Regions from separate parts of the Streptomyces sp. NPDC007157 genome, predicted to be linked through region 1. Evidence: predicted binding sites of a transcription regulator. Region 1 holds the regulator's gene; the other holds the start of a gene.
What was found. The regulator HrcA, encoded in region 1, represses chaperone genes, less so after heat shock. The targets are predictions, from matches to a motif close to TTNGCACTCNGNNNNNCNGAGTGCNAA.
Positions count from the first base shown of each region.

Region 2: a site for HrcA is predicted at 12,954-12,980, ahead of groES (co-chaperone GroES). Genes of this name have one in related genera too.

Region 1 covers NZ_JBEYFE010000008.1:236,275-251,136, reverse strand. Annotated here, with positions in the region: gene ABZ642_RS17590 (MFS transporter) at 223-1,404, shown strand; gene ABZ642_RS17585 (adenosine deaminase) at 1,401-2,393, opposite strand; gene ABZ642_RS17580 (ribonuclease Z) at 2,414-3,319, opposite strand; gene ABZ642_RS17575 (histidine triad nucleotide-binding protein) at 3,326-3,679, opposite strand; gene ABZ642_RS17570 (S41 family peptidase) at 3,822-7,046, opposite strand; gene ABZ642_RS17565 (hypothetical protein) at 7,093-7,587, opposite strand; gene ABZ642_RS17560 (VOC family protein) at 7,793-8,185, opposite strand; gene ABZ642_RS17555 (16S rRNA (uracil(1498)-N(3))-methyltransferase) at 8,234-8,992, opposite strand; gene ABZ642_RS17550 (nitronate monooxygenase) at 8,989-10,140, opposite strand; gene dnaJ (molecular chaperone DnaJ) at 10,247-11,383, opposite strand; gene hrcA (heat-inducible transcriptional repressor HrcA) at 11,384-12,400, opposite strand; gene ABZ642_RS17535 (MBL fold metallo-hydrolase) at 12,564-13,286, shown strand; gene ABZ642_RS17530 (DUF3097 domain-containing protein) at 13,321-14,127, shown strand; gene hemW (radical SAM family heme chaperone HemW) at 14,223-14,862, opposite strand, start outside.
Region 2 covers NZ_JBEYFE010000013.1:84,939-99,800, forward strand. Annotated here, with positions in the region: gene ABZ642_RS23885 (glycoside hydrolase family 3 N-terminal domain-containing protein) at 1-2,208, opposite strand, end outside; gene ABZ642_RS23890 (LacI family DNA-binding transcriptional regulator) at 2,313-3,344, shown strand; gene ABZ642_RS23895 (endo-1,4-beta-xylanase) at 3,505-4,830, shown strand; gene ABZ642_RS23900 (LCP family protein) at 4,926-5,981, shown strand; gene ABZ642_RS23905 (YciI family protein) at 6,109-6,465, shown strand; gene ABZ642_RS23910 (RNA polymerase sigma factor) at 6,509-7,777, shown strand; gene ABZ642_RS23915 (cell wall-binding repeat-containing protein) at 7,896-9,917, shown strand; gene ABZ642_RS23920 (methyltransferase domain-containing protein) at 9,895-11,100, opposite strand; gene ABZ642_RS23925 (polysaccharide deacetylase family protein) at 11,191-12,081, shown strand; gene ABZ642_RS23930 (polysaccharide deacetylase family protein) at 12,078-12,881, shown strand; gene groES (co-chaperone GroES) at 13,127-13,435, shown strand; gene groL (chaperonin GroEL) at 13,554-14,862, shown strand, end outside.

The sequences.
Region 1 (14,862 bases):
CCACGACCAGCCACGGCACCCGCACCCGCGCACCGCCCCCACGGCGCGCGGCGCTCCTACCCCTGCCCCCACACCCGAAACCGAACATGACCCACATCACACCCCCCGCCCTTCTTCCGCACTCCCCCACTTGATACAAATTGCCCGCGCGTTCCTGTCCGTCGACGGCCTGCGCCCAACCCCCCTCCCCCGTCGGTCCTTTCGCATGCCCTGGGAACGCCCGTGTCCGCCCGCACCACCCCCTGGCCCCTCGTCGCCCTTTTCACGGCCGGGTATCTCGCCCCCTACCTGCTCCCGACCACCGTCGGCAGGCTCGAATCGGGGCTCCCGATCTCCGCCACCCAGGCAGGTGCCATCGGCAGTGCCCTGCTGCTCAGTTCCGCTGCGGCCGGTTTCCTGCTGGCGTCCCGTGTGGACCGCATCGGCCCCCGCACCCTCGCCCGCGCCGGCCTTCTGCTCGCCGTCCTCGGCTACGGCGGCGCCGCCCTCACCACCCACGTCCCGGCGGTCGTGGCCGGCGCGATGGTCGGCGGCTTCGGCTCCGGCACGGTCACCGCGGTGGCCGCCACCGGCATCGCCGGGCAGAGGGACCCGCACCGCACCACCACCCTCGGCCTGCTCGGCGTCTCCGCCCTCGCGGGCGCCGTCTATCTGACGGTCCCGCACCTCGGCCCCGGCCATGCGCAGCCCCTCGCCGCGATCGCGCTCACCGCGTCGGCGGTCTGGCCGCTCACCGCCCGCCTGTCCCCCCGTACCGCCCCGGTCCTGCCGCGCGCGGTCACCGGCTCCCGTCTCCCGCACCTGCGCTCGGGTCTGCTGCTGGCCGCCGCGATGCCCTGCTGGTCGGCCGCGCAGAACTCGCTGTGGGGCGTGAGCGGCCGGATCGGCCTGACGCAGGCGCATCTGAGTGAGGTGACCGTCGGCGTGGTGTTCGCGGTGGCCCTCGGCGCCGGTCTGCTGGGCGTGGTCGGGGCGGGCGCGCTCGGCCCGCGGCTCGGGCAGGCCCTGCCGATCGGTCTCGGCACCGTGCTGATCGCCGGCTGTATCGCGCTCAGCGCCTCCGCCACGGACCTGACGACGTTCGCGTCCGGCGAGATCGCCTGGAACCTGCTCTACCCGGTCGTCCTGTCCTACGTCATCGGCCTGGCCGCCGCCCTGGACCCGCGGGGCCGCTGGGCGGTGCTGGTCGGGTCGGCGTCGTCGCTGGGGACGGCCGTCGGCCCGATGACGGGCAGCCTGCTGTCGGCCCGGGCCGGTTTCCCGGCGATGGGGACGGTCCTGGCGGTGGGCCTGCTGGCGGTCGCGGCGCCGCTGACGGCGGTGGCGCTGCGGCGCAGGACCACCACCGTCACGACCTACCCGGCACTCACCGACGAGCCGGTACGGCTGGACGTCGCCGCCTAGCCGAACTCGTAGGCGTCCACCTCGGCGAGGTACCGGGCCCGCAGCTCCTCGTCGTCCTCCAGGAAGGACGCGAGGAAGGAGTTGCGGGCCAGTTCCCGCATCTGCTCCCGGGACAGGCCGAGGGTGTCGCGCACGGCGTGGTAGTTGTCGGCGACGTACCCGCCGAAGTAGGCCGGGTCGTCGGAGTTGACCGTGCACAGCAGGCCCGCTTCGAGCATCGCCGGCAGCGGGTGCTCGGCGAGCACGTCGACCGCGCGCAGCCGCACGTTCGACAGCGGGCACAGCGTCAGCGGGATCCGCTCCCGCACCAGACGGGCGACCAGGTCCGGGTCCTCCATGCAGCGCAGCCCGTGGTCGACGCGCTCCACGCCGAGCACGTCCAGCGCCTCGGTGATGTAGGCGGGCGGCCCCTCCTCACCGGCGTGCGCCACCCGTCGCAGCCCGAGGTCGGCGGCGGCCTCGTACACCTCGCGGAACTTGGCCGGCGGATGCCCGACCTCGGCCGAGTCCAGCCCGACCCCGATGATCCGGTCGAGGTGCGGCCGCGCGGCCTCCAGCGTCTCCAGCGCCGAGTCGGCGGACTCGTCCCGCAGGAAGCACATGATCAGCCGGGTGGAGATCCCGTGGTTCTCGACGCTTCGGCCGAGCGCCCGCCACAGCCCCTCCACGACCGTACCCAGGGGCACGCCCCGGGCGATGTGCGCCTGCGGGTCGAAGAAGATCTCGGCGTGCCGCACACCCTGTGCGGCGGCCCGGCCCAGATAGGCGTTCGCGAGGTCCTCGAAGTCCTGCTCGGTGCGCAGGACGGCCATGAGCTCGTAGTACAGGTTCAGGAAGGACTGGAGATCCTTGAACTGGTAGGCCGTGCGGAGGGCGTCGGTGTCCGCGTACGACAGCTCGACGCCGTTGCGGGCGGCGAGCCGGAACGCCAGCTCCGGTTCCAGGGTGCCTTCGATGTGGAGGTGCAGTTCAGCTTTGGGGAGGGGCATCAGAGCATGGTAAGGCCGCTTCACCTGCGCTTCGGAACCGGCACTCGGAGCAGGTCGTACGCGACGGTCAGCTCCCCCTGGTAGCCGGCGGCCCGCGCCTGCCGTTCGAATTCCTCGGGTTCGGAGTAGCGCTGGCTGAAATGGGTCAGCACGAGGTGCCGTACCCCCGCGTCCCGCGCGACGGCCGCCGCCTGTCCGGCGGTCAGATGGCCGTGCTCCGCGGCGAGTTCGGCGTCCTCGTCGAGGAACGTGGACTCGATGACCAGCATGTCGCAGCCCTCGGCGAGCGCGTGCACGCCGTCACAGAGCCGGGTGTCCATCACGAACGCGAACCGCTGCCCGCGCCGCACCTCGCTGACCTGGTCGAGGGTGACGTCCCCGAGGACGCCGTCGCGCTGGAGACGGCCGATGTCCGGGCCCTTGATGCCGTACGCGGCGAGCCGGTCGGGCAGCATGCGGCGGCCGTCTGGCTCGACCAGCCGGTAGCCGTACGACTCGACCGGGTGGGACAGCTTCCTGGCCTGGAGCGTGTACGACGAGGTCACGGCGAGGTCGCCGTCCGCGTCGACCGGGGCCTCGGTGATGCCGACGGTCTCCCGGTAGGCGGTGGCGTACCGCAGCCGGTCGAAGAACCGCCGGCCGGACTTCGGGTAGTGCGCGGTGACCGGGTGCGGGACCTTGTCGAGGTTGATGCGCTGGATGACCCCGGCGAGGCCGAGGGAGTGGTCGCCGTGGAAGTGGGTGACGCAGATCCGGTCGAGGTCGTGCGCGGCGACCCCGGCCCGCAGCATCTGCCGCTGGGTGCCCTCGCCGGGGTCGAAGAGGATGCCCTCGCCGTCCCAGCGCAGCAGGTAGCCGTTGTGGTTGCGGTGCCGGGTGGGAACCTGGCTGGCGGTGCCGAGGACCACCAGTTCACGGACGGACACGACGACTTACCCGGGCGGCCACTGCAGGCCACGGCCGCCGATGATGTGCGCGTGGGTGTGCCAGACGGTCTGGCCGGCGCCGCTGCCGGTGTTGAAGACGACGCGGTAGCTGTCCAGCTTGTCCTCGTCGGCGACGGCCTGCGCCTCGCGCAGTATGTCGGCGGCCACGGCGGGTTCGCCTGCGGCGAGCTCGGCCGCGTTCTTGTAGTGGACCTTGGGGATCACCAGGACGTGGGTGGGTGCCTGGGGGTTTATGTCCCGGAAGGCGACGGTGGTGTCCGTCTCCCGGACGATCGTCGCAGGGACGTGGCCTGCGACGATCTTGCAGAACAGGCAGTCGTCCTGGGGTTCCCCTGCCATGACTTCTCCTCGACCGGTGATCAGTTCCGGGGGCATCGTATCGTCGTCGGGTGCGGGGCCGGTGGGGGCTTGTCGCGCCACGCGGCGGAGCCGCATGTCGACACAGCCCCACGCCCCTTCGGGTGGGACCCGGCCCCCCTCCTTACATCGGCAGCGTCGGCGGGACCTTCGCAGGCGCCGTCTCCAGTGCCTCAAGGGCGAGGCGGATGGCCTCGTCGAGCTGGGGGTCCCTTCCCGCGGCCCAGTCCTGCGGGGTCTGGACGACCTCCACGTCCGGGTCGACGCCGTGGTTCTCCACGCCCCAGCCGTAGCCCTCCAGCCAGAACGCGTACTTCGGCTGGGTGACCAGCGTGCCGTCGACCAGGCGGTAGCGGCTGTCGATGCCGATCACACCGCCCCAGGTGCGGGTGCCGACCACCGGGCCGATGCCGAGCGCCTTGATCGCCGCGTTGACGATGTCCCCGTCCGAGCCGGAGAACTCGTTCGCGACGACGACCACCGGGCCCCGGGGCGCGTCCCTCGGGTAGCTGAACGGGCGCATGCCGCGCGGCAGGTCCCAGCCGACGATCCGGCGGGCCAGTTTCTCCACGACGAGCTGTGAGGTGTGCCCGCCGCGGTTCTCCCGGACGTCCACGACGATGCCCTCGCGGGCCATCTCCACGCTCAGGTCGCGGTGGATCTGCGCCCAGCCCGGTGCCTGCATGTCCGGCACGTGGAGGTAGCCGAGGCGGCCGCCGGAGAGTTCGTGCACACGGGCTCGGCGGTCGGCCACCCACGCGTGGTAGCGCAGTGGTTCCTCGTCCGCGACCGGCACGACCACCGGGTGCCGCAACTCGCCGCCGCCCGCCGGGGACACGGTCAGTTCGAGCGCCTTGCCGGCCGTGCCGACCAGCAGCGGACCGGGTCCGGTCAGCGGGTCGACGGAGCGGCCCGCGACGGCCACGATCGCGTCACCGGGGCGTACCGCGACGCCGGGTGCGGCGAGCGGGGAGCGGGCGCCGGGGTCGGAGGTCTCGGCGGGCAGGATCCGGTCGATGCACCAACTGCCGTCCGGATGACGGGAGATGTCGGCGCCGAGCAGGCCCTGGCGGGGGCCGTTGCCGTGGCCGCCGCGCGGGGTGACGTAGGCGTGCGAGGTGCCCAGTTCGCCCTGGACCTCCCAGAGCAGGTCGACCAGGTCGTCGTGGGTGGCGACCTGCTCGACGAGCGGGCGGTAGCGGTCCAGGACGCCGTCCCAGTCGACGCCGCCGAGGTCCGGCCGCCAGAACTGGTCCCGCATGATGCGGCCGGTCTCGTCGAACATCTGCCGCCACTCGGCGGCCGGGTCGAGGGTCTGCCGGACCCTGGACAGGTCGACGGTGATGTTGGTGTCGCTGTCGTCGTCGTTCGAGGCACGGCGGTCGCTGGGTACGACCTTGAGCTTGCCGTCGGCCCACAGCAGGACGCGTTTGCCGTCGCCGCTGACCTCGAAGTGGTCGGCGTCGGAGGCGAGGTACTCGATGCGCTGCTGGGCGAGGTCGTAGCGCTCCAGCTCGGTCTTGGGGTCGGGGTCCTCGGGGTGGGCGCGGGAGGCGCCGAGCACACCGCGCACCGGGTGGCGCAGCCACAGGACGCCGTCCTTGGCGGCGCGCAGCCCGGAGTAGCGGCCGGCCTCGACGGGGAAGGGCACGATCCGGTCGGCGAGGCCCTCCAGGTCGATCCGGGTGGCGGGGGTGCCCTCGGCGTCCGGGGTCTCGTCCTTGTCGGGCGCCTCGAAGGGCCGGCCGTGCCGCTGCGGACCGAACGGCGAGGGGGTGGTCGCGGCCAGGGTGATCAGGTGCGGCCGGTCGCCGACCACGAAGGCCAGGTCGAAGACGTGCTCGTCGTAGACCGGGTCGAAGGAGCGGGTGGAGAGGAAGGCGAGGTGTTTGCCGTCCCGGGTGAAGACGGGGTCGTAGTCCTGGAAGCGCAGCGGGGTCGCCTCGGTGACGGTGAGGTCGGTGGTGTGGGCGACCCGGAGCTGGGCGAGCCCGCCGGCCCCGGGGTGGGACCAGGCCAGCCAGCCGGAGTCGGGCGAGAAGGCGAGACCCGACACGTCGCCGTCCTCGCTGCGGTCGACCTCGCGCACCTCGCCGGTCTCGCGTTCGACGAGGAGCAGCCGTCCGTCGTGCGCGGCGACCGCGACCCGGCCGCCGTCGGGGGCGACGGCGAGGTCCAGGACCCGGCCGAGCTGCCCGGCGGCGAGCCGGCGCGGGGTGGAGCCGGGCACGGCACCGGTGGCGGGGGCGAACTCCAGGGCGTCGTCGCCCTCGGCGTCCGTCACCCACACCACCCACTCCTCCGCGTCCGAGCGGAAGGTGACGGGCAGCCGGGCGCGCACCCCGGGCTGGGTGGCCAGGGCGCGGGCCGGGCCGGACCGGTGGGTCACCCAGTGCACGCCGCCGCGCACCAGGACGGCGCTGCCGCGCGCGGTGTGGTCGGGCGAGGCGGAACTGAACCAGCGGGCCGCGTTGACCGGGTGCGGCTGCCGGTCCACCCGGGCCCCGCCCAGCCGGATGTCCAGCCGGCGCGGCTCGGCGCCCTCCAGGTCGTCGAGGAGCCAGAGTTCACCGGCCGAGGCGTAGACGACCCGGGTGCCGTCACCGGAGGCGTGCCGGGCGTAGAAACCGTCCAGTGGGGTGTGCCGGCGCAGGTCGGAACCGTCGGCGAGGGACGAGTACAGCGCGCCCGTCCCCTCGTGGTCGGAGAGGAAGGCGATCCGGTCCCCGGCCCAGACGGGGTGTTCGAGGTTCCCGTCCAGCTCCTCGTGCAGCCGTACGAACTCCCCCGCGCCTTCGCCGTCGTGGACGTCCCGGTCGATCCACAACTTGCCCGCCGTACCGCCCCGGTACCGCTTCCACCAGGCCGCCTCCCGGCCCATCGGCGCGGAGAGCAGCACGGTCCGGGGCCCGAAGGCGACATGGCCGACCGGGCCGTACGGCAGGACGGTGGACGGGCCGCCGTCGAGCGGGACGGTCCGGGCCCAGCTGCGCCGGAGGCTGGACTGTCCGTAGGTGCTGATCGCGAGGACCTGCCCGTCGGCGGTCCAGCCGCGCACCTGGGTGCGGGAACTCCCCCAGTGCGTCAGGCGGGTGGCGGAGCCGCCGTCGACGGGGGCGGTGTGGATCTCGGGGGCGCCGTCGCGGGTGGAGGTCCAGGCGACCGTGGTCCCGTCGGGCGAGATACGCGGCAGCGTCACGGGGACGTTGTCGGCGCTGACCCGCCAGGCCCGGCCGCCGTCCAGGGGCGCGAGCCACACGTCGTCCTCGGCGGTGAAGGCGACCAGGTCGCCGTGGACATGGGGAAATCGGAGGTAGGACCGCGGTCCTGTCGCTGCACCCTGAGTCACCCGCTCAGCCTATGCATCGCGGCACGCTCGCGGTGGCCGATTTCGATCACTTGCCCTGGACCGGCCGGCACTTGGGGTCGCTCTGGCACCAGATGGTCCGCGTCACGGTCACGGTGGGGCCCGGCTGCTGCCCGTAGGTGGGCGGCCGGTAGGTGCTGTACGCCGGTCCGGGTGTGGCGTCGCAGTTGCCGAGGCCCTTCACCCGGAACCACTCCTTGCCGCCCACCTTCGCGACGAGGTTCCCGCGCACACAGGCGCCGCTGACCGCCTTGGTGACCCGTCCGGTGACGGTGATCTCCCGGCCGTCCTTGGTCCTGCCCCGGCAGTCCACGGAGACGACGGAGGTCTCGGACGCCGAGGGCGTCTTCGGCGCCGACGAGCCGTAGTTGCCGGTGCAGGTGAGCCAGCTGACGTCGACGTGCTGCCGTTTCAGCTCGGCGGTGGCGGTCTGGTCGGTGGTGTACGCGACGGTCGCGGAGTTCAGGTCGGTCGGCCGGCAGCCCACCGCACCGCCCACGGCGATCACCGCGAGCCCCGCCACGGCCGCCACCCTGGTCAGGCGCGGACGTCGCGTCACGAGCGGCCATCGCGTCACGAGCGGCCGTCGTGTCACGAGCAGCCGTCGCCAAATCGGCCTCAATGCCCCCATGGAGGGCAGCCTGCCACCGTCGCGCCCGTGACGGTAGGGGGCATGCGGCCACTCACGTGTTCGGAGTCGTCCCCCCGGAGGCGGACGGACGGACTCCTCAGGTGCGCAGCAGGAGCCACTCCTGGAGCTCCACCAGGTTGCCCTCCGGGTCCTTGAGATGGGCGACGCGCATCCGTTCCGTCATCGGCGCCGGCCCGTGCACCAGGACCGCGCCCCGGGCGGTGATCTGCTCGCAGTAGGCGTCCAGGTCGTCCACGCGCAGCACCACCAGCGAGCGGTGCCCGGTCGCGGTGTCCCCCAGCTCGCCCAGCACCTCGGCCATCATGGCCCGGTCCTGCAGGGCTATCCCCGCCGACCCGGCGTGCGGACTGAACTTCTCGTACGGCCCCTCGCTCGCCCCCGACTGCGGCTTCAGCCCGAGCACTTCGGCGTAGAAGCGGTAGCAGGCGGCGAAGTCGGAGACCAGGAGCCGGACTTGGGCGAGTTCCACGGCGCGTTCCCCCTGTGGTGTCGTACGGGTCAGGACCAGTCGTACCGGTCAGGACCACCGGCCGGTACGGCCGAGGAGCAGGGCCGCGGCCGCGGTCCCGGCGGTCGACGTGCGCATCACGGTAGGCCCCAGGGTGCAGGCCTTGGCGCCCGCCTCCTCGAAGAGCGCCACCTCGTCCCGGGCGACGCCTCCCTCGGGCCCGACGACCAGCACGATCTCGCCCTCGGCGGGCAGCGCGGCGGTGGCGAGCGGCTCGCTGCCGTGCTCGAAGTCGGAGTGGAGTACGGCGGCCAGCGCGGCACCGGCGAGAAGTGCGGCGACCTGCCTGGTGGTCGCCGCGTCCGCGATCTCCGGGAAGCGCACCCGGCGGGACTGCTTGCCGGCCTCGCGGGCGGTGGCCCGCCACTTGGCGAGGGACTTCAGGCCCCGGTCGCCCTTCCACTGGGTGATGCAGCGGGCGGCCTGCCAGGGCACGATCCGGTCGACGCCGACCTCGGTCATGGTCTCCACGGCGACCTCGCCGCGGTCGCCCTTGGGCAGCGCCTGGACGACGGTGATGCGGGGCCGCGGGAGGGGTTCCTCGTGCAGGGTCTCCAGGTCCGTCACGACTAGCCGGTCCTTGCCCTCGGCGGCCTTGACGACGCCCTCGCTCCAGCGACCGCGCCCGTCGGTGAGGATGACGCCCTCACCGGGCTGCAGCCGCTTCACGGAGACGGCGTGCCGGCCCTCGGGGCCGTCCAGGACGACCTCTCCGCCGGAGAAGTCGGGCACCACCAGCGGGTCGAGCACGAACACCGGGGCGGTCATCGCCCGTCCCCCCGGCCGGCCCCGCCGGTCCAGTCGCCCTCGGCCTTGCCCGACAACGCTGTCGACGCGGCGGCGAGTTCCTCCGCGAGGACCTCCACCAGCCGCCCGGCGGGCAGCACCCGGGCCATCCGGTGTCCCTGCCCGGCCCACAGGGCCATGCCCTGCGCGTCCCCGGCCTTGGCGGCGGCCTTGCGCAGCGGGGCGGTGAGGTGGTGGACCTCCGGGTAGGCGGCGGGCGCGTACGGGCCGTGCTCGCGCATGAAGCGGTTGACCAGGCCGCGGGCGGGCCGCCCGGAGAACGCCCGGGTCAGCGCGGTCCGGGTGAACAGCGGGTCGGTCAGCGCCCGCTTGTGCGGGTCGGCGGCGCCCGACTCGGGAGTGGCGAGGAAGGCGGTGCCCAGCTGGGCCGCGCTCGCCCCCGCGGCGAGCACGGCGGCGATCTGGCTGCCGCGCATGATGCCGCCCGCGGCGACGACCGGGATGCTCACGGCCTCGCGTATCTGGGCGACCAGCGACAGCAGGCCGATCCCGGAGCCGTCGTTCTCCGGCACGTCCCGGTGGGTGCCCTGGTGCCCGCCGGCCTCCACGCCCTGGGCGATCACCGCGTCGGCACCGGCCCGCTCGACGGCGAGGGCCTCCTCGACGGTGGTGGCGGTGACGAGGGTGAGGGTTCCCGCCCGGCGCAGGGCGTCCAGTGCCTCGGGGCTCGGCACACCGAAGTGGAAGGAGACCGCGGCCACCGGGTTGTCGAGGAGTACGGCGAGCTTCGCGTCGTACCCGTCGTCCCGGCCGCTGTCCGGGTCGCCGAGCTCGGTCTCGTACCAGGCGGCCTCACCGGCCAGCTGATGCGCGTAGATCTCGACCGCGCCGGAGGAGGGCGCGGCGACAGCCACTCCGGTGGAGCCGGTGCCCGCACCGGGATGCTCCGGCTGCGGCATGAAGAGGTTCATCCCGAAGGGGCGGCCGGTCAGCCCGCGCAGCTGCTTGATCTCCTGGTACATCCCGTCGGCGGTCTTGTACCCGGCGGCCAGGAACCCCAGCCCGCCCGCCTCGGACACGGCGGCGGCGAGCTGCGGCACGGAAACCCCGCCCGCCATCGGGGCCTGCACGATCGGAAGCGGGAAGAGATCGGTCAGTGCGGAGGACATGACGGCATGTTGTCACGTCCTCCGAACAAGACCGAATCGGGCCGTCCCTTTGGCACATGCCAGATATTTCCGGGCCGAAGGGACGGCGCCCCGGCCCGGCGAGCCGTCAGCGCCCGTTGAACGCGTCCTTCAGCCGGCTGAACAGACCCTGCTGCCCCGGCTGGAACTGCCCCGTGGGCCGTTCCTCGCCACGCAGCTTCGCCAGCTCGCGCAGCAGCCGCTCCTGCTCGGGGTCGAGCTTGGTCGGGGTCGTCACCTCGACGTGGACGATCAGGTCGCCCCGGCCGCCGCCCCGCAGATGCGTGACACCGCGCCCGTGCAGCGGGATCGACTGCCCGGACTGGGTGCCCGGCCGGATGTCGACCTCCTCCATCCCGTCCAGCGTCTCCAGCGGCACCTTCGTACCGAGCGACGCCGCCGTCATCGGAATCGTCACCGTGCAGTGCAGGTCGTCGCCGCGCCGCTGGAACGTGGAGTGCGGCAGCTCGTGGATCTCGACGTACAGGTCGCCGGCCGGACCGCCACCGGGCCCGACCTCGCCCTCGCCGGCGAGCTGGATCCGGGTCCCGTTGTCGACACCGGCCGGGATCTTCACGGTCAGCGTCCGCCGCGACCGCACCCGCCCGTCACCGGCGCACTCCGGACACGGCGTCGGCACGACCGTACCGAAGCCCTGGCACTGCGGGCAGGGCCGCGAGGTCATGACCTGGCCCAGGAAGGACCGGGTCACCTGCGACACCTCGCCGCGACCGCGGCACATGTCACACGTCTGGGCGGAGGTGCCCGGCGCCGCGCCCTCACCGTTGCAGGTGTTGCAGACGATCGCCGTGTCGACCTGGATGTCCTTGGTCGTGCCGAAGGCCGCCTCGTCGAGCTCGACCTCGATCCGGATCATGGCGTCCTGGCCGCGCCGGGTGCGCGACCGCGGGCCGCGCTGCGACGCGGTACCGAAGAACGCGTCCATGATGTCCGAGAAGTTCCCGAAGCCACCGGCCCCGAAGCCGCCCGCGCCCGCGCCGCCGCTCTGCGAGAGCGGATCGCCGCCGAGGTCGTAGACCTGCTTCTTCTGCGGGTCCGAGAGCACCTCGTAGGCGGCGTTGATCTCCTTGAACCGCTCCTGGGTCTTCGGATCCGGGTTGACGTCCGGGTGCAGCTCGCGCGCGAGCCGACGGAAGGCCTTCTTGATCTCTTCCTGCGACGCGTCGCGGCGCACGCCGAGAACGGCGTAGTAGTCCGTGGCCACTTACGACTCCGCCAGGATCTGTCCGACGTACCGTGCCACCGCTCGTACCGCTCCCATCGTTCCCGGGTAATCCATGCGGGTCGGTCCGACCACGCCGAGTTTGGCGAGTGCCTCGCCGCCCGAACCGTAGCCGACCGACACCACGGACGTTGAGTTGAGTCCCTCGTAGGCGTTCTCGTGACCGATGCGTACGGTCATGCCCGAATCCCCCGCCTCGCCCATGAGCTTGAGGAGCACGACATGCTCCTCCAGGGCCTCCAGGACGGGCCGGATCATGAGGGGAAAGTCATGTCCGAAGCGGGTGAGATTGGCGGTGCCGCCGATCATCAGCCGCTCCTCGTTCTCCTCGACGAGCGTCTCCAGCAGAGTGGAGAGCACCGCCGAGACCGTACCGCGGTCCTCGGCCTCGAAGGCGTCCGGCAGGTCCTCCACCAGCCGGGGCACGTCCGAGAACCGGCGACCGGCGACCCGGCTGTTGAGCCGTGCCCGCAGATCCGCCAGCGACGACTCCCCGAAGGGCGCCGGGCAGTCGACCATCCGCTGCTCGACCCGCCCGGTGTCGGTGATCAGCACCAGCATCAGCCGGGCCGGCGCGAGCGCGAGCAGCTCCACGTGCCGCACGGTGGACCGAGTCAGCGACGGATACTGCACGACCGCGACCTGCCGCGTCAGCTGCGCCAGCAGCCGCACCGTCCGCGCGACGACGTCGTCGAGGTCGACGGCGCCGTCGAGGAAGTTCTGGATGGCCCGCCGCTCGGGCGCGCTCATCGGCTTCACACCGGCGAGCTTGTCGACGAACAGCCGGTAGCCCTTGTCGGTCGGGATCCGCCCGGCGCTGGTGTGCGGCTGGGCGATGTACCCCTCGTCCTCCAGGGCGGCCATGTCGTTGCGCACGGTCGCCGGGGAGACGCCGAGGTTGTGCCGCTCGGTCAGCGCCTTCGACCCCACCGGCTCCTCGGTGCCGACATAGTCCTGGACGATGGCGCGCAATACCTGAAGCCTGCGTTCACTCAGCATCCAGCGCCACACCTCCAGAAAGTCGTCCCCGCGGCCTTTCGGGTCTTTCGCCTGGCACTCTGCGAGCCCGAGTGCCAGCATCCCCGGCCCAGTGTACGGCCGTCGGGTACCGACTGGGCAAGGTCGGCGAGGACCCGGGGCGTTCTACCGCTAGCGTCGCGGTGTGACGGTGACTTGGGAAGAGCTGGGCTGGGAGCGGGTGGCCGAGGGGGTCGGCCGGTGCCGGCTGCCGGGCTGGGACTGCACGGCCGGGCTGGTCCTCGGGGCCGGGCCGGTCCTGATGGTGGACGCGGGGTCGAGCCTGGCGGAGGGCGCGAGGTTGCGCGGGGAGGCGCAGCGGCTGGCCGGGCGCCGTGTGACCCATCTCGCGCTCACCCATCCGCACTTCGACCACGTCTTCGGCACCCCGGCGTTCGCGGGCACGGACGTGTACGCGGCGGCGGGCGCGGAGGCCGTCCTCGCGCACGGCCGCGAGGCACTCCGCCTGGACGCGGTCCGCAACGGCCTGCCGGCCCCGGAGGCCGAGGAGGCGGCCGACGCGCTGCCCCTGCCCCGCCGTCCGGTCTCCGGCGAGTGGGCTCTCGACCTCGGCGACGGCCGCCGGGCCCTGCTGGCCGACGTGGGCCCCGGCCACACCCGCCACGACCTCGCCGTCCTCGTCCCCGGCGACCCGCCGGTGGTTTTCTGCGGCGACCTGGTGGAGGAATCCGGCGACCCCCAGGCCGGCCCCGACGCCGTACCGTCCCGCTGGCCGGCCGCCCTTGACCGGCTGCTCGCCCTCGGCGGCGACGACGCCCGGTACGTACCCGGTCACGGAGCGGTGGTGGACGCGGCCTTCGTACGACGGCAGCGCGACGCCCTGGCCGCTCGTTTCGGCGTGTCGTGACCACGCCGCCACCGCTTCTCCTATCGTCATCCGAATGCGCCAGTACTCCGCCGACCTGACCCCGCCGTGGAAGAAGCCGAAACCGGCACCGGAGGTGGCCGCCGAACCCGGCCTGGTCGTCGAGGAACCCGGCACCGGCTTCTGCGGCGCGGTGATCCGCTGCGAGGCGGGCACGGTGACGCTGGAGGACCGCTTCGGCAAACACCGCGTCTTCCCGCTGGAGCCCCGGGGCTTCCTCCTGGAGGGCCGGGTGGTCACCCTCGTACGCCCCGCCTCGGCCGGCCCCGTACGGCCCGCGCGCACCGCCTCCGGTTCGGTCGCCGTGCCCGGCGCACGCGCGCGCGTGGCCCGCGCCGGCCGCATCTACGTCGAGGGCCGCCACGACGCGGAACTGGTCGAGAAGGTCTGGGGCGACGACCTGCGCATCGAGGGCGTGGTCGTGGAGTACCTGGAGGGCGTGGACGACCTCCCGTCGATCGTGGCCGATTTCGCACCGGGCCCCGACGCGCGCCTCGGTGTCCTGGTGGACCACCTGCTCCCCGGCACCAAGGAGTGGCGCATCGCGCAGTCGGTCACCAGCGAACACGCCCTGGTGGTCGGCCACCCGTACATCGACATCTGGGAGGCGGTGAAGCCCGCCGCCCTGGGCATCGAGTCCTGGCCGCGCGTCCCGCACGGCCAGGACTGGAAGACGGGCGTGTGCCGCGCCCTGGGCTGGCCCTCGGACAACACGGGCGCGGTGTGGCAGGCGATCCTGGCCCGCGTGGGGTCCTACAAGGACCTGGAACCGGAGCTGCTGGGGCGGGTGGAGGAACTGATCGACTTCGTGACGGCTCCGTAGCCGGGCATCCTTCCCGCCCCCGGCCGCTCAGTCCACCAGGTCCCTTCCCGCCCCTGGCCGCTCAGTCCACCAGGTCCCTTCCCGCCCCCGGCCGCTCAGTCCACCAGGTCCCTGACCACCGCGTCCGCCAGCAGCCGCCCCCGCAGCGTCAGCACGGCCCGGCCGTCCTCGTACGGGCCGGTCTCCAGCAGCCCCTCCCCCAGCGCCCGCCGCGACGCCACCAGCCCCTGCTCCTTCAGCAGCGCCAGCGGCACCCCCTCCCGCAGCCGCAGCTCCAGCAGGATCCGCTCCACCCGGCGGTCCTCGTCGGTGAGGAGCTCACGCCCGGCCCCCGGCGACCGCCCCGACGCCAGCGCCGCCGCGTACGCCCCCGGGTGCTTGACGTTCCACCAGCGCACGCCGCCCACGTGCGCGTGCGCGCCCGGTCCCGCGCCCCACCAGTCGGCGCCCCGCCAGTACAGCTCGTTGTGCAGGCAGCGGGCGGCCTCGGAGGTGGCCCAGTTGGACACCTCGTACCAGTCGAACCCAGCCGCGGACAGCATCTCCTCGGCGATCAGATAGCGGTCCGCGTGGACGTCGTCGTCGGTCATCGGGACCTCGCCCCGGCGGATCCGGCGGGCCAGCTGGGTGCCCTCCTCGACGATCAGCGCGTACGCCGACACATGGTCCGGGCCGGCTCCGAGCGCCGCGTCCAGCGAGGCCCGCCAGTCGTCGTCGGACTCGCCCGGCGTGCCG
Region 2 (14,862 bases), on a different contig from region 1:
CTCGGTGCTCGAAGTGCCCACCCGGAGCTCCAGCGCACCCGGTTCCACCACCCGGGTCCCCTCCCGGTCGGTGAACGCCGAGAGGTCGGTGTGGAAGCGGAAGGTCAGCCGGCGGGACTCGCCCGGCGCCAGGTCCAGACGCCGGTAGCCGATCAGGCGGACGTCCGGGCGGGTCACCGACGCCACCGGGTCGTGCAGGTAGAGCTGCACGACCTCCGCGCCGGCCCGGTCGCCGGTGTTGCGGACCGCCACGGTCACGTCGTGCGAACCGTCCGTCCCGATCTCGGCCGTGCCCTGCGACACCAGTTCCCACGCGAACGTCGTGTACGAGCGGCCGTGTCCGAACGGGTACAGCGGGGTCGGATCCAGATTGCTGAGCTCGCCCGCCAGGCCGAGCGGGGGCTGGAGGTAGGTCCAGGGCTGGCCGCCGGGCACCCGCGGGACGCTCACCGGCAGCCGCCCCGACGGGTTGACGCGGCCCGACAGCACGCCCGCCACCGCCGGGCCGCCCTCCTCCCCGGGGAAGAACGCCTGCACCACCGCGCCGAGCCGGCCCTGCCAGCGGCCCAGTGCGTACGGGCGCCCGGTGAGCAGGACCAGGACCACCGGGACGCCCGTCGAGAGCAGCGCGTCCAGCAGGTCGGCCTGGACGCCGGGCAGCGACAGGTCGGCGACGTCGCAGCCCTCGCCGGAGGTGCCCCGCCCGAACAGGCCCGCCCGGTCGCCGAGCACCGCCACGCACACGTCCGCCTCCGCCGCGCGCGCCACCGCCTCCTCGAAGCCCGCGGTGTCCGGGTCGGAGACGTCACAGCCCTCGGCGAACGTCACCTTCGCGTCCGGGAGTTCGGCCCGCAGCGACTCCAGGACGGTGGGGATGGCGATGCCCAGGTCGACCTCGGGGTGGTGGGTCAGGACATGGGACGGGAAGGAGTAGCAGCCGAGCATGGCCAGGGCGTCGGCCGCGCGCGGGCCGACCACTGCGATGCGGGTGCCGGGGGCCAGCGGCAGGACGCCGTCCGGGTTGTCCAGCAGGACGACCGACTCCTCCGCCAGGCGCCGGGCCAGGTCGCGGTTGGCCGTCGAGTCGAGGTCGACCGAGGCCGGGGGCTCGGGATCCCAGTCCGCGTCCAGCAGCCCGAGTTCGCACTTCTGGAGCAGCACCCGGCGGACCGCCCGGTCCACCAGGGACTCGGGGATCGTGCCCTCCCGCACCGCCGCCACCAGCGGGCGGCCGTAGCACTTGAGGGTCGGCAGTTCGACGTCGATGCCCGCCGCCAGCGCGAGACCGGCCGCCTCTGCCTCCGTGCCCGCCACCCGGTGCAGCGTCTGCAGGAAGCCGATGCCGAAGTAGTCGGCGACGACCGTTCCGGTGAAGTCCCAGTCTTCGCGGAGCAGTTCGGTCAGCAGGCGGGGGTCCGCGGACGCCGGGACACCGTCCGTCTCGTTGTACGCCGCCATCACCGAGCGGGCGCCGCCCTCGCGCAGCGCCATCTCGAACGGGGGGAGGGTGACGTCCGCGAACTCCCGCACCCCCGCCCGGACCGGGGCCAGGTTACGGGCGCCGGCCGAGGAGGCGTACCCCGCGAAGTGCTTGAGCGTGGCGATGATCCCGGCCGACTCCAGGCCCCGGACGTAGGCCGTGCCGATCGTGCCCACCAGGTACGGGTCCTCGCCGATCGTCTCCTCGACCCGCCCCCAGCGCGGGTCCCGGACCACGTCCAGGACGGGGGCCAGGCCCTGGTGCACGCCGACCGAGCGCAGGTCCGCGCCGATGCTCCGGCCCAGCTCCTCCACCAGCGGCGGGTCGAAGGCGGCGCCCCAGGCCAGCGGGACCGGATAGGCCGTCGCCCGCCAGGCCGTGAAGCCGGCCAGGCACTCCTCGTGGGCGATCGCCGGGATGCCGAACCGGCCGGCGGCGGTGATCCGGCGCTGGGCGCGGGCCAGTGCGCGCGCTCCCAGCGCCGGGTCCACGGGGGCGGTGCCGAAGGAGCGGGTCAGCTGGCCGAGGCCCAGGGTGACCAGCTCGTCCCAGTCGTAGTCGGCGGTCATCTCGCGTTGCAGCGGGGCGACTCCCTCGCCGTCCGTGGCGGCGCCCACCCACACGCCGTAGAGCTGGGCGGTCTTCTCCTCCAGGGTCATCCGGGGGAGCAGGTCGTCGACGCGGACCGGGGCGGGCAGTGCGGGGTCTCGCCAAGGAGCGGTGGTCATGAAACTCCCGTCACGAATGTTTCGTACAACACACCGAATGTTCCGGGAACCTATGGCGTGCGCAGGTCTTCGTCAAGGGGGAGTGCAGGGATACGATCGCGGTCATGACGCCTCCGAAGCCCGCAGAAACGCAGACGGCGACACTCGCCGAAATCGCCCGTGAGGCCGGCGTGTCCGCTCCGACTGTTTCGAAGGTCCTGAACGGGCGCGCGGACGTCGCTCCGGCGACCCGCACCCGGGTCGAGGAACTGCTGCGCGCCTACGGCTACCGGCGGCGGCGCGCCGAGGCCTCCCGGTCGCCACTCATCGACCTGGTCTTCCACGAACTGGAGAGCGCCTGGGCGATGGAGGTCATCCGGGGGGTGGAGAACGTGGCCCGGGACGCCGGGCTGAGCGTGGTGCTCAGCGAGAGCGCCGGGCGGCTCACCCCGGGGCGGACCTGGGCCGACCAGGTGGCGGCCCGGCGGCCGCACGGGGTGGTGCTGGTGCTGTCGGGGCTGGACGAGTCGCAGCGTGCGCTGCTGATGAGCCGGTCGATCCCGTTCGTGGTGATGGACCCGGCGGGCGACCCGGGGCCCGACGTCCCCTCGATCGGCGCGACGAACTGGCAGGGGGGACTGGCCGCCACCCGGCACCTGGTCGAGCTGGGGCACCGGCGCATCGGGGCGATCAGCGGGCCCTCCCGGATGATGTGCAGCCGGGCCCGGGTGGACGGCTACCGGGCCGCTCTGGAGACCGCCGGGCTCCCCGTCGACCAGCGCCTGGTCAAGGCCGGGGACTTCCACCACGACGCCGGCTACCGGCTCGGCCTGGAGCTGCTGCGCATGCCCGACCGGCCCACCGCCGTCTTCACCGGCAACGACCTCCAGGCGCTCGGGCTGTACGAGGCCGCGCGCGAGCTGGGGCTGCGGATCCCGGAGGACGTGAGCATCGTCGGGTTCGACGATCTGCCGGTGGCCCGCTGGGTGGGGCCCCCGCTGACGACCGTACGGCAGCCGCTCACCGAGATGGCCGAGGCGGCGGCCCGGCTGGTGCTGGAGATGGGGCGGGCGGAGGAGGCCACCACCGCGACCCGGGTGGAGCTGGCGACCAGCCTGGTGGTGCGGTCGAGCACGGCGGCGCCCGCGGCCAGGTGAGACGGGCCGGCCGGAAGTTGACGTATTGACGGGTGGTGCGGGCGTCTCCACACTCCACCGAAGCCAATCGGTTGTACGACCGAAAGTTTCGGAGGCACCCGCCATGAGATCTCTGAGAACAGGCTTGTTCCCCCGCTTCTCCCCCCGCTTATCCACGGGCTTGTCCCTGGCGGCGCTTGTCACCGGCGCCGCGCTGCTGTTCACGGCACCCGCGGCGCACGCCGCCGACACCCCGCTGCGCGACCTCGCCGCCGCCAAGAGCAAGGTCATCGGCACCGCGGTCACCGGCTCCAAGCTCACCGGGACGTACGGCGACGTCGCCGGCGCCCAGTTCAGCTCGCTGACCCCGGGCAACGCCATGAAGTGGGGGTCGGTCGAGCCCACCCAGGGCACCTTCGACTGGAGTGAGGCCGACCAGATCGTGGCCTTCGCCCAGGCCCACAACCAGCAGGTACGCGGCCACACCCTGGTCTGGCACAGCCAGAACCCCGGCTGGCTGACGAACGGCACCTGGACGTCCGCCCAGCTGAGCAGCCTGCTGCAGAACCACATCAGCACCGAGGTCGGCCGCTACAAGGGCAGGATCGCCGCCTGGGACGTCGTCAACGAACCCTTCAACGAGGACGGCACCTACCGCTCCACCCTCTGGTACAACGGCCTGGGCGCCGACTACATCGCCAACGCCCTGACCTGGGCACACGCGGCCGACCCTGCGGCGAAGCTGTACATCAACGACTACAACGTCGAGGGCGTCGACGCGAAGTCCACGGCCCTGTACAACCTGGTCAGGTCCCTGAAGGCGGCGGGCGTCCCGATCGACGGGGTGGGACTGCAGGCCCATCTGATCCTCGGCCAGGTGCCCGCCACCCTCCAGCAGAACATCCAGCGCTTCGCCGACCTCGGCGTGGACGTGGCGATCACCGAGCTGGACATCCGGATGGCGCTGCCCACCGACAGCACCGAGCTCGCCCAGCAGAAGGCCGACTTCAAGTCGGTGGTCGCCGCGTGCGTGGCCGTGAGCCGCTGCGTCAACGTCACTGTGTGGGGCTTCACCGACTCCGACTCCTGGGTGGACAGCACCTTCCCGGGGTACGGGGCGGCGACGCCGTACGACGCGAACTACGCGCCGAAACCCGCGTACTACGGCATCGCGGAGGCGCTCGGCGGGACCACGACCACACCGCCGCCGACCGGTGCCTGCTCGGCCTCCTACAGCGTGGGCAGCCAGTGGAACACCGGGTTCACCGGCCAGGTGACCATCTCCTGCTCGGGTGCCTCGCTCTCGTCCTGGAAGGTGAACTGGACGTACGGTGCCGGGCAGCAGATCACCCAGGCCTGGAACGCCGTCTGCACCCAGTCGGGCGCGGCCGTCTCCTGCGCGAACGCCTCCTACAACGGGACGGTCGCGGACGGGGGTTCGGTGACCTTCGGGTTCAACGCGTCCTGGAGCGCCAGCAATCCGGTGCCGTCCGTGACCCTGGGCTGAACCCGGCCTGAGAAGGGTGAGATTTTCCGAAGAAAACGCTCTTGCGGCACTCGCGCTAACAGTCCCCTAATAATTCGGACTTACGTTCCTGTCTCGTGACGGGACACGAGGAGCAAGGCGGCGCGGGCAGACGGGTGGGCCGGCGGTCGAGAAGGCTGAAGATCGTCGGCCTCACCCTGGCGGGCGTCATGACGCTGGGCATCGCGGGCGCGGGGTGGGTCTACTGGCACCTCAACGACAACATCAAGAGCGTCGACATCAACAGCGCGCTCGGCGACGACCGCCCGGCCAGGGCGGTTACCACCCCGACGGCCAGCGCGTCCGCGTCGGCGTCCCCGCTGCCCACCGGTTCCGTCAACATCCTGGTGCTGGGCTCGGACTCGCGCAGCGGCAAGGAGAACAAGAAGCTCGGCGGCGGCGACAGTTCGGGCGCCCGCTCCGACACGGCGATGGTCGTCCACATCGACGCGGGCCGCACCGGGGCCACGGTCGTGAGCATCCCGCGCGACACCCTGGTCACCCGCCCCTCCTGCCCGCTCTCCTCCGGCGGCTCGACGTCCGTCGCCTACAACGCGATGTTCAACAGCGCCTACTCGGTGGGCGGGGCGGTGTGCGCGGTGAAGACGGTCGAGTCGATCACCGGCGTCCGCATGGACCACTATCTGGAGATCGACTTCTCGGGCTTCGCCAAGCTGGTGGACGCGCTCGGCGGGGTGACCGTGACCACCGACCAGGACATCGACGACGACGACAGCCACCTGCACCTGAAGAAGGGCACCCACCACCTCGACGGCACCACGGCCCTGGCGCTCGCCCGCACCCGGCACGGCATAGGCGACGGCAGCGACCTCGGCCGGATAGGCCTCCAGCAGAAACTGGTCAAGGCCCTGCTGGACCAGATGGCCTCCATCAGCCTCCTGACCAACCCGGCCAAGCTCTACGAGGTCGCCGACGCGGTCACCGCCAGCCTCACCACCGACACGGGCCTGGACTCGCTCAGCGAGCTGATGCGCCTCGGGCAGAGCCTCAAGGGCCTGACCTCGGACCATCTCAAGACCGTGATGATGCCGGTGGTGACGGCCCCGTCCGACCCCAACCGGGTGATCGCGAAGGAGCCGGCCGCGAGTGAACTGTGGGACTCGCTGAAGTAGCGGGAGCCGCGCCGGAAAAAAACTTCGGAAGATTCCGGTGCGCGTGTCGATCCGGGGCCGGCGCGTTCGACGCAAGGGTGAGATGCGGGGAGAGACCCCGCACCGCACCGGAATCCCAGGAGTCACCATGCCCCGTTACCTGTCGCTCGTGAAGATCGACGAGAGCGCCGCCCCCGCCGAGGGTCCCAGCCAGGAGCTGATGCAGCGGATGGGCGAGCTGATCGAGGAGATCACCAAGGCCGGCGTGATGCTGGACACCGCGGGGCTCACGCCGACCGCCCAGGGCACCCGGGTGCACTGGGAGGGCGGGAAGATCTCCGTCACCGACGGGCCGTTCACCGAGTCCAAGGAGGTCGTCGGCGGTTACGCGATCATGCAGTGCAAGGACATGGCCGAGGCTCTGGAGTGGACCAAGCGGTTCCTCAAGGTGCACGAGGAGTTCTGGACGGTGACCTGCGAGGTCCGGGAGATCGCGGAGGGCTGACCCTCCTGGCGTACCGCCGTCCGGGGGTGTCGAATGGAGGGCTGTGAGCACACAGCCCTCCGTCGACGCCGATGCCCGGCACGCCATCGAGACCGTCTTCCGCCTGGAGTCGCCCCGCGTGATCGCCGGCGTCGCCCGGATCGTCCGGGACGTCGGCATCGCGGAGGAACTGGCCCAGGACGCCCTGGTCGCCGCCCTGGAGCAGTGGCCCCGGGACGGGGTGCCCGACAACCCGGGCGCCTGGCTCACGGCCACCGCCCGGCACCGCGCCGTCGACCTGGTCCGGCGCCGGGAGAACTACGCCCGCAAGCTCGCGGAGATCGGCCGCGGGATGGAGACGGCCGCCCCGCCGGAGGAGCCCGCCGACCCCGACGACATCGACGACGACCTGCTCCGTCTGGTCTTCACCGCCTGCCACCCGGTGCTGTCGCCGGAGGCCCGCACCGCCCTCACCCTGCGCCTCCTCGGCGGTCTGAGCACGGCCGAGATCGCCCGCGCCTTCCTCGTCCCCGAGCCGACCATCGCCCAGCGCATCGTCCGCGCCAAGCGCACCCTGGCCACCAGGAACATCGCCTTCGAGGTGCCCTACGGCCCGGACCGCGAGGCCCGGCTCGGCTCCGTGCTCGACGTCATCTACCTGATCCACAACGAGGGGTACGCGGCCACCGCGGGCGACGACTGGCTGCGCCCCTCGCTGTGCGAGGACGCGTTGCGGCTGGCCCGCGTGCTGTCCTCGCTGATGCCGAAGGAGCCGGAGGTGCACGCCCTCACCTCGCTCCTCGAATTCCAGTCCTCCCGCACGGCCGCCCGCACCGGCCCGGACGGCGAGCCGGTCCTGCTCAGGGACCAGAACCGCCGCCGCTGGAACCGCATGCTCATCGCCCGCGGCATCCGGGCGCTGGCCCGCGCCGACGCCACGGCGACGGGCGCCCCGGGGCCGTACGCCCTGCAGGCGGCCATCGCGGCCTGCCACGCGCACGCGTACACCTACAAGGAGACCGACTGGCGGTCCATCGCCACCCTGTACGGCCTGCTGGCGGTCCGGTCCCCGTCCCCGGTCGTCGAGTTGAACCGGGCGGTGGCCGTGTCGATGGCGGACGGTCCGGCGGCGGCCCTGGCGATCGTGGACCCGCTGACGGCCGAACCCGCCCTGCGCGACTACCACCTGCTGCCCAGCGTGCGGGGTGACCTGCTGGCCCGCCTCGGGCGTACGGCGGAGGCCCGCGCGGAGTTCGAACGGGCGGCGGGACTGGCGCGCAACGAGCGGGAGCGGGAGTTGCTGCTGGCCAGGGCGCGGGAGTGTGCTTCGTAACCTGGAAGCAGACAGCTGTTCATCCGCAACTCTGTTCCCATGGCAACTAGTTGGTCACTACAGTGACCCGGCCCCTGTGCAGGGGCTGTACAGACCATGGGGGGTCGACAACTTGAGAATGTTCACGCGCCGCCGTGCGGCGGCGCTCGCGACCGCGGCCGTACTGGCCGCGACGGGCACCCTGGCGCTCGCGCCGGGCGCCGTCGCCGACGACGCCGGGCCCTGGCCGGGAACCGAGGGCAGGATCCTCACCGACGGACCGCGGCTGATCGACCCGGTCACCGGCGCGGCCACCGCCGTCTCGTCCGTGGCCTCGGGCCTCTACGGCGCCTGGGCGCCGGACGGCAGCCGGTTCGTCACCGGCTCGTACCAGACGATCAGCAGCGTGCGCACCAGCGGCGCCACCAAGCTCACCCTGCCCCTGGCCAAGGGCATGCGGAACGACAACGTCGGCTACACGGACCTGACCTACGGCTGGAACGGCCGTTACGTCGTGTTCTCCGACGGCGGCCAGCTCGCCTACGGCCCCTCCGACGGCGCCTGGGCCCCCGGCCCGCTGCTGTCGAACGCCCAGGAGCCGTCGACCGCCTGCGACTCCAACCCGACCGTGGACGGCTCCGGCCGGGTCGCCTTCGAGCGCCGCAACGGCGGCTGCTCCGGGGACCCGGGCGTCTACGTCTACGACTCGGCCGCGGACACGGTCAAGCTCGTGCTCGGCCACGCCGGGCAGCCCGCCTTCTCGCCCGACGGCACCAAGCTGGTCTTCGTCCGTGACTCCCAGCTCTTCACGGCGAACGCGGACGGCACCGGCCTCAAGCAGCTCACCGACGACACGCGCTCCTACTCCAACCCGTCCTGGTCGCCCACCGGCACCCGGATCCTCTACGACGTCCACACCAACCCGAACAACAGCGACGCGCACAGCACCGAGTACCTCGACCTGACCAGCGGCGCGTTCACCCCGGTCCCGACCACCTGGGAGGGCAGCAACCCCAGCTGGCAGCCGGTCCGCAAGAACACCACCGCACGGGTCTGGGGCGCCGACGCGGGTGCCACCGACATCGCCTCCTCGCGCTGGAGCTGGAACACCGTCGGCCAGAGCGAGGCGGGCCTGCTGGACGCCAAGTCCGCCGTGCTGCTCGGCCAGGACGACTCGGCCGACGCGCCGACCGCCACCGCACTGGCCGGCAAGCGGCAGGGCCCGGTGCTGACGACCGTGAAGACCGGGCTGTCGACGGCGGTGAAGAACGAGCTGAAGCGCACCCTGAAGAAGGGCGCGAACGTCTGGATGGTCGGCGGGACCTCGGTCCTCACCACCAACGTCTCCACCCAGCTGAAGTCCCTCGGCTACGTCCCGAAGCGGGTCTCCGGCACCGACCGCTACGACACCTCGGTCAAGGCCGCGAAGACGGTCACGACCAGCCCGTCGTACGTCTTCCTGGCCAGTGGCACCGACTACCAGGCGGCGCTCCCGGCGGCCGCCGCGGCCGGCGCCGACGGCACGGGCAGCTCCGGCAGTGTGGTCCTGACCAGCGGCAAGTCGCTGACGTCGGCGGTGAAGTCGTACCTCAACAGCCTCAACCCGGCCAAGACCATGGTCATCACGGTCGGGTCCGACGCGAAGTACGCGCTGACCCACGCGTCGTTCTCCAAGTGGCCGTCGACGTACTACTACTACCCGATCACGGGGGCCAACAGCGAGGCGCTGTCGGTGGCCCTCGCCAAGTTCTGGTGGACCACCCCCGGCCAGGCCGCCGTCGCCTACGCCGGGTCCTGGCGGGACGGGGTCTCCGCGGGCTCGGCGATGAACATCTACGGGCCCGTGCTGTGGACCTCCAGGCCCGCGCTGTCCGACGAGGTCAAGAGCTATCTGCTGCGCGAGTCCGCCGGCACCCAGGCCGTGATCGCCTTCGGCGACACCGGCTCGGTGACGGCGGGCGCGCTGAACACGGCCGGCTCGTCGATCAGCGCGAGCGGCAACGACTTCGTGTACCGGCCGTACTTCAACGGGGTCGCCTCGGCCGCGCGCACGTTCGCGCAGCGCACGGACGCCGGTGAGCCCGCCTCGGCCGGGACCAAGTCCGCCCGTCCGGTCGCCGAGCCGAACCTGGGCACGATCAGGACGGCCCAGCACCAGTAGCAGGCCGCGCGGGGGCGCCGACGAGCATGGTCGGCGCCCCCGCCACCCGGGTCAGGAACACCGTCGCCGAGTTCGGCCCCTGCGGCTTGACCTTCCTGCGCAGTTCCTCCGGCTCCACGGCCGACCCGCGCTTCTTCACGGTCAGCGTGCCGACCCCGCGCTCGCGCAGCAGCGCCTTCAGCTTCTTGACGTTGAAGGGGAGCTGGTCGGTGATCTCGTACGCGCTGGCGTACGGGGTCATGTGCCGCTCGTCCGCCGTGATGTACGCGATGGTGGGGTCGATCAGTCCGCCGTCCAGGTCCGCGGCCACCTCGGCGACCAGGTGGGCCCGGATGACGGCGCCGTCGGGCTCGTACAGGTACCGCCCGACGGGCCGCACCTCGGGATTCGGCAGCATGCTGTCGGGCGAGGCCCACACGCCGGCCCCCGAGGGCAGCAGCACCGCCCGCCGGGCGCCGGGCGTCACCCGCGCGCCGAACCACACCGTCGCCTCCTTGACGTCGCCCCCGTCCGAGATCCATTCGGCCTCGGCATCCGCGGGGATCGCCTCGTGCGGGATGCCCGGCGCGACCTTCAGCACACCGCACGACGCCTGCCGGGCCGCCTCGACGGCCCACGACAACGGTGGGGAGTAGGCCTCCGGATCGAAGATGCGGCCCCGGCCGCCGCGCCGGGCCGGGTCGACGAACACGGCGTCGTAGCCGGCCGTATCCACCTCCGTGACGTCCGCCTCCCGCACCTCGATCAGGTCGTCGAGCCCGAGCGCCTCGGCGTTGGCCCGTGCCACGGCCGCGGCCGACGGGTCCCGGTCCACCGCCAGCACGCGGATCCCGGCACGGGCGAGCGCGATCGCGTCGCCGCCGATGCCGCAGCACAGGTCGGCGATGGTGCGGACGCCCAGCGCCCGGAGAGACTCCGCCCGGTACGAGGCGACGCTCGCCCGCGTCGACTGCTCGACCCCGTTCGGTGTGAAGAACATGCGGTCCGCGTCCGCCTCCCCGAACTTCGCCGCCGCCCGCTGCCGCAGCCGGGCCTGGGCGAGTGCCGCCGACACCAGGTCGGCGGGGTGCTCGCGGCGCAGCCGGGTGGCCACGGCGAGTTCGTCGGCGGGCGCGGTGCCGCGGACCTCGGCGAGGAGGGCGCGGCCCTCGGGGGAGAGGAGGGGGGCGAGGAGGTCGTTCACCGGGTCATTGTCGGCCAGTCGGTGGATGGTTCGCCTCCGGCGGCGGTGTCGGCGCCGGTTCCGGGGGAGGGACTGGAAGGATCCGACGCCATGCGAGTAGTCGTACAAAATGACAAAAAAGGGTTGAAGGCGGGCGCGGCGGGCCTGCTGGCCGTGGCCGCCCTGATGTCCGGCTGCGCGGGGCCGGACACCGGCTCCACCGCCCGTCCGCCCGCCGGCCGGCAGGCGCCGCCCCGGGCGGCACCCGCCCCCGACTCCCACGCCGCCCTGGTCGCCGCCGCCAGGCGCTGGGGCCTGGACGCGGTCCCGCTGCGGCCCCCGGCCCCGCCGCAGGTGAAGCCGAGGATCACCGCGCGCGACGGCTTCGAGGTGGACGGGCAGGAGGAGGACGATCTGCCCCCGGTCTTCACCACGATCCCCACCAAGCGGAAGGTCGTCTTCCTGACCATCGACGACGGCTCGAACAAGGACCCGCGGTTCCTCCGGATGATGAACGACCTGCGGATCCCCTACACCGCGTTCCTCAGCAACTACCTGGTCAAGGACGACTACGGCTACTTCCGCACCATGCAGTCCGAGGGCCACACCCTCAACAACCACACCCTGACCCACCCCTATCTGCCCGGCCTGTCCTACGAGGAGCAGCGGGACGAGATCTGCGGCATGCAGACGATCATGAAGAAGCAGTTCGGCAAGGCGCCGACGGTCTTCCGGCCGCCCTACGGCAACTACAACGGCGACACCCTGCGCGCCGCCAAGTCCTGCGGCATCAAGTACGCGCCGATCTGGGACGAGGAGGTGTTCGTCGACCACTGGGAGTACCGCGAGTGGGACCGCGGCCTGCACCCCGGGGACATCGTGCTCACGCACTTCCGGGGCAAGGACGACTGGGACGGCACGATGGTCGACGACATGCGCCGCTTTCTGAACAAGGTCACCCGCGAGGGCTATGCGGTGGCGCGCCTGGAGGACTACCTGTGAGCCGGCCGAGGGCGACGGCCGCGCTGCTGACCGCCGCCCTCCTCCTGGCGGGCTGCGCGCAGTCCGTCGACCCGATCGAACGGCTGGGCAAGAAGGCGGCCGACCGGGTACGGCCGCACGGCCCGGCCGGCGAACAGCCGTACCGCCACTGGGGCCTGACCGCACCCCTGCTCCCGGCGCCGCACCCGCCGCTCCACCCGCTCGCCCTCCACGCGAACCTCCCCCCGGTCGTGGACCACGTCACCACCACCGACAAGGTCGTATTCCTCACCTACGACGACGGTGCCGAGAAGGACCCGCGGTTCGTGGACATGGTCCGTGAACTGCGGCTCCCGGTGAGCATGTTCCTCACGGACAGCGTGGTCGGCCCCGGCTACGGCCACTTCGCCCGCCTCCAGGAGGTCGGCGCGAGCGTCCAGAACCACACCCTCGACCATCCGGCCATGCCCGGCCTGCCCTACGCCGGCCAGCGCGCCGAGATCTGCGGCCAGCAGGAGAAGCTGAAGTCCCGCTTCGGCATCCGCCCCCGCCTCTTCCGCCCGCCCTACGGCACGTACGACACCACCACCCTGCGCGCGGCGGCCGACTGCGGGGTGGCGGCGGTGGTCCTGTGGCGCGCGGCGATGACGGCCGACGGCGTCGCGTACCGCCACGGCGAGAAGCGGCTGCGCCCCGGCGACATCGTCCTGGTCGGCCCGGACGAGGCCACCGGCCTGACCCTGCGCGAACGCACGACCCGCCTGCTCCGCCGGGTCCAGGAGAACGGTCTGACGGTGGGGCGGCTGGAGGATTACCTGTAGGAACCGGCGGCGGCCCAGGGACGGCCACAGCGGCCCCGGTCACTATTTTTTTCCGCGCCGCGCCGCGGGCAATTGGCACTCCGCTTGACCGAGTGCTAATCGCAGTCATAGTCTCGGCTCTGGCACTCGGCAGATGAGAGTGCCAACAACGCGACGGGCAGGTCCGGCACCCGCGACGACGGATCCACCTGGTCGCCACCTCAGACAGTTAACCCCGTGAGATCTCCGAAGGGGGAGGTCGGATCGTGACGACCACCAGCTCCAAGGTTGCCATCAAGCCGCTTGAGGACCGCATTGTGGTCCAGCCGCTCGACGCCGAGCAGACCACCGCCTCTGGCCTGGTCATCCCGGACACCGCGAAGGAGAAGCCCCAGGAGGGTGCTGTCCTCGCCGTGGGCCCGGGCCGTTTCGAGAACGGCGAGCGCCTGCCGCTCGACGTCAAGGTCGGCGACGTCGTGCTCTACAGCAAGTACGGCGGCACCGAGGTGAAGTACAACGGCGACGAGTACCTCGTCCTCTCGGCTCGCGACGTGCTCGCGATCATCGAGAAGTAGTTCACCCCAAGCACATTCTGCTTTGAGCTGCGCCCCTGGCCCCCGCGACCTTATGAAGCCGGGCGTCGGGGGCGCGGTTCGTTTCACTCACGTTTTCCGAGAGGGCTGAACCGCTCCCATGGCGAAGATCCTGAAGTTCGACGAGGACGCCCGTCGCGCCCTCGAGCGCGGCGTCAACAAGCTTGCCGACACCGTCAAGGTGACGATCGGCCCCAAGGGCCGCAACGTCGTCATCGACAAGAAGTTCGGCGCCCCCACCATCACCAACGACGGTGTCACCATCGCCCGCGAGGTCGAGCTCGACGACCCGTACGAGAACCTCGGCGCCCAGCTGGTGAAGGAGGTGGCGACCAAGACCAACGACATCGCGGGTGACGGTACGACCACCGCCACCGTGCTGGCCCAGGCGCTCGTCCGCGAGGGCCTCAAGAACGTCGCCGCGGGTGCCTCCCCGGCCGCCCTGAAGAAGGGCATCGACGCCGCCGTCGCCGCTGTCTCCGAGGAGCTGCTCTCCTCCGCCCGTCCGATCGACGACAAGGCCGACATCGCCGCCGTCGCCGCGCTGTCCGCCCAGGACCAGCAGGTCGGCGAGCTCATCGCCGAGGCGATGGACAAGGTCGGCAAGGACGGTGTCATCACCGTCGAGGAGTCCAACACCTTCGGTCTGGAGCTGGACTTCACCGAGGGCATGGCCTTCGACAAGGGCTACCTGTCTCCGTACTTCGTGACGGACCAGGAGCGCATGGAGGCCGTCCTGGAGGACCCCTACATCCTCATCAACCAGGGCAAGATCTCCTCCATCGCGGACCTGCTCCCGCTGCTCGAGAAGATCATCCAGGGCAACGCCTCCCGCCCGCTGCTGATCATCGCCGAGGATGTCGAGGGCGAGGCGCTCTCCACCCTCGTCGTCAACAAGATCCGCGGCACCTTCAACGCGGTCGCGGTCAAGGCCCCCGGCTTCGGCGACCGCCGCAAGGCGATGCTGGAGGACCTGGCGATCCTCACCGGCGCCACGGTCATCTCCGAGGAGGTCGGCCTCAAGCTCGACCAGGCCGGCCTGGACGTGCTGGGCTCCGCCCGCCGTGTCACGGTCACCAAGGACGACACCACGGTCGTCGACGGCGCCGGTGACTCCGGTGCGGTCACCGGCCGCGTCGCCCAGATCAAGGCCGAGATCGAGAACACCGACTCCGACTGGGACCGCGAGAAGCTCCAGGAGCGCCTCGCGAAGCTGGCCGGCGGCGTGTGCGTGATCAAGGTCGGCGCCGCCACCGAGGTGGAGCTGAAGGAGAAGAAGCACCGTCTGGAGGACGCCATCTCCGCGACCCGCGCCGCGGTCGAGGAGGGCATCGTCTCCGGTGGTGGCTCCGCGCTCGTCCACGCCGCGAAGGTGCTGGAGGGCGGCCTGGGCAAGACCGGCGACGAGG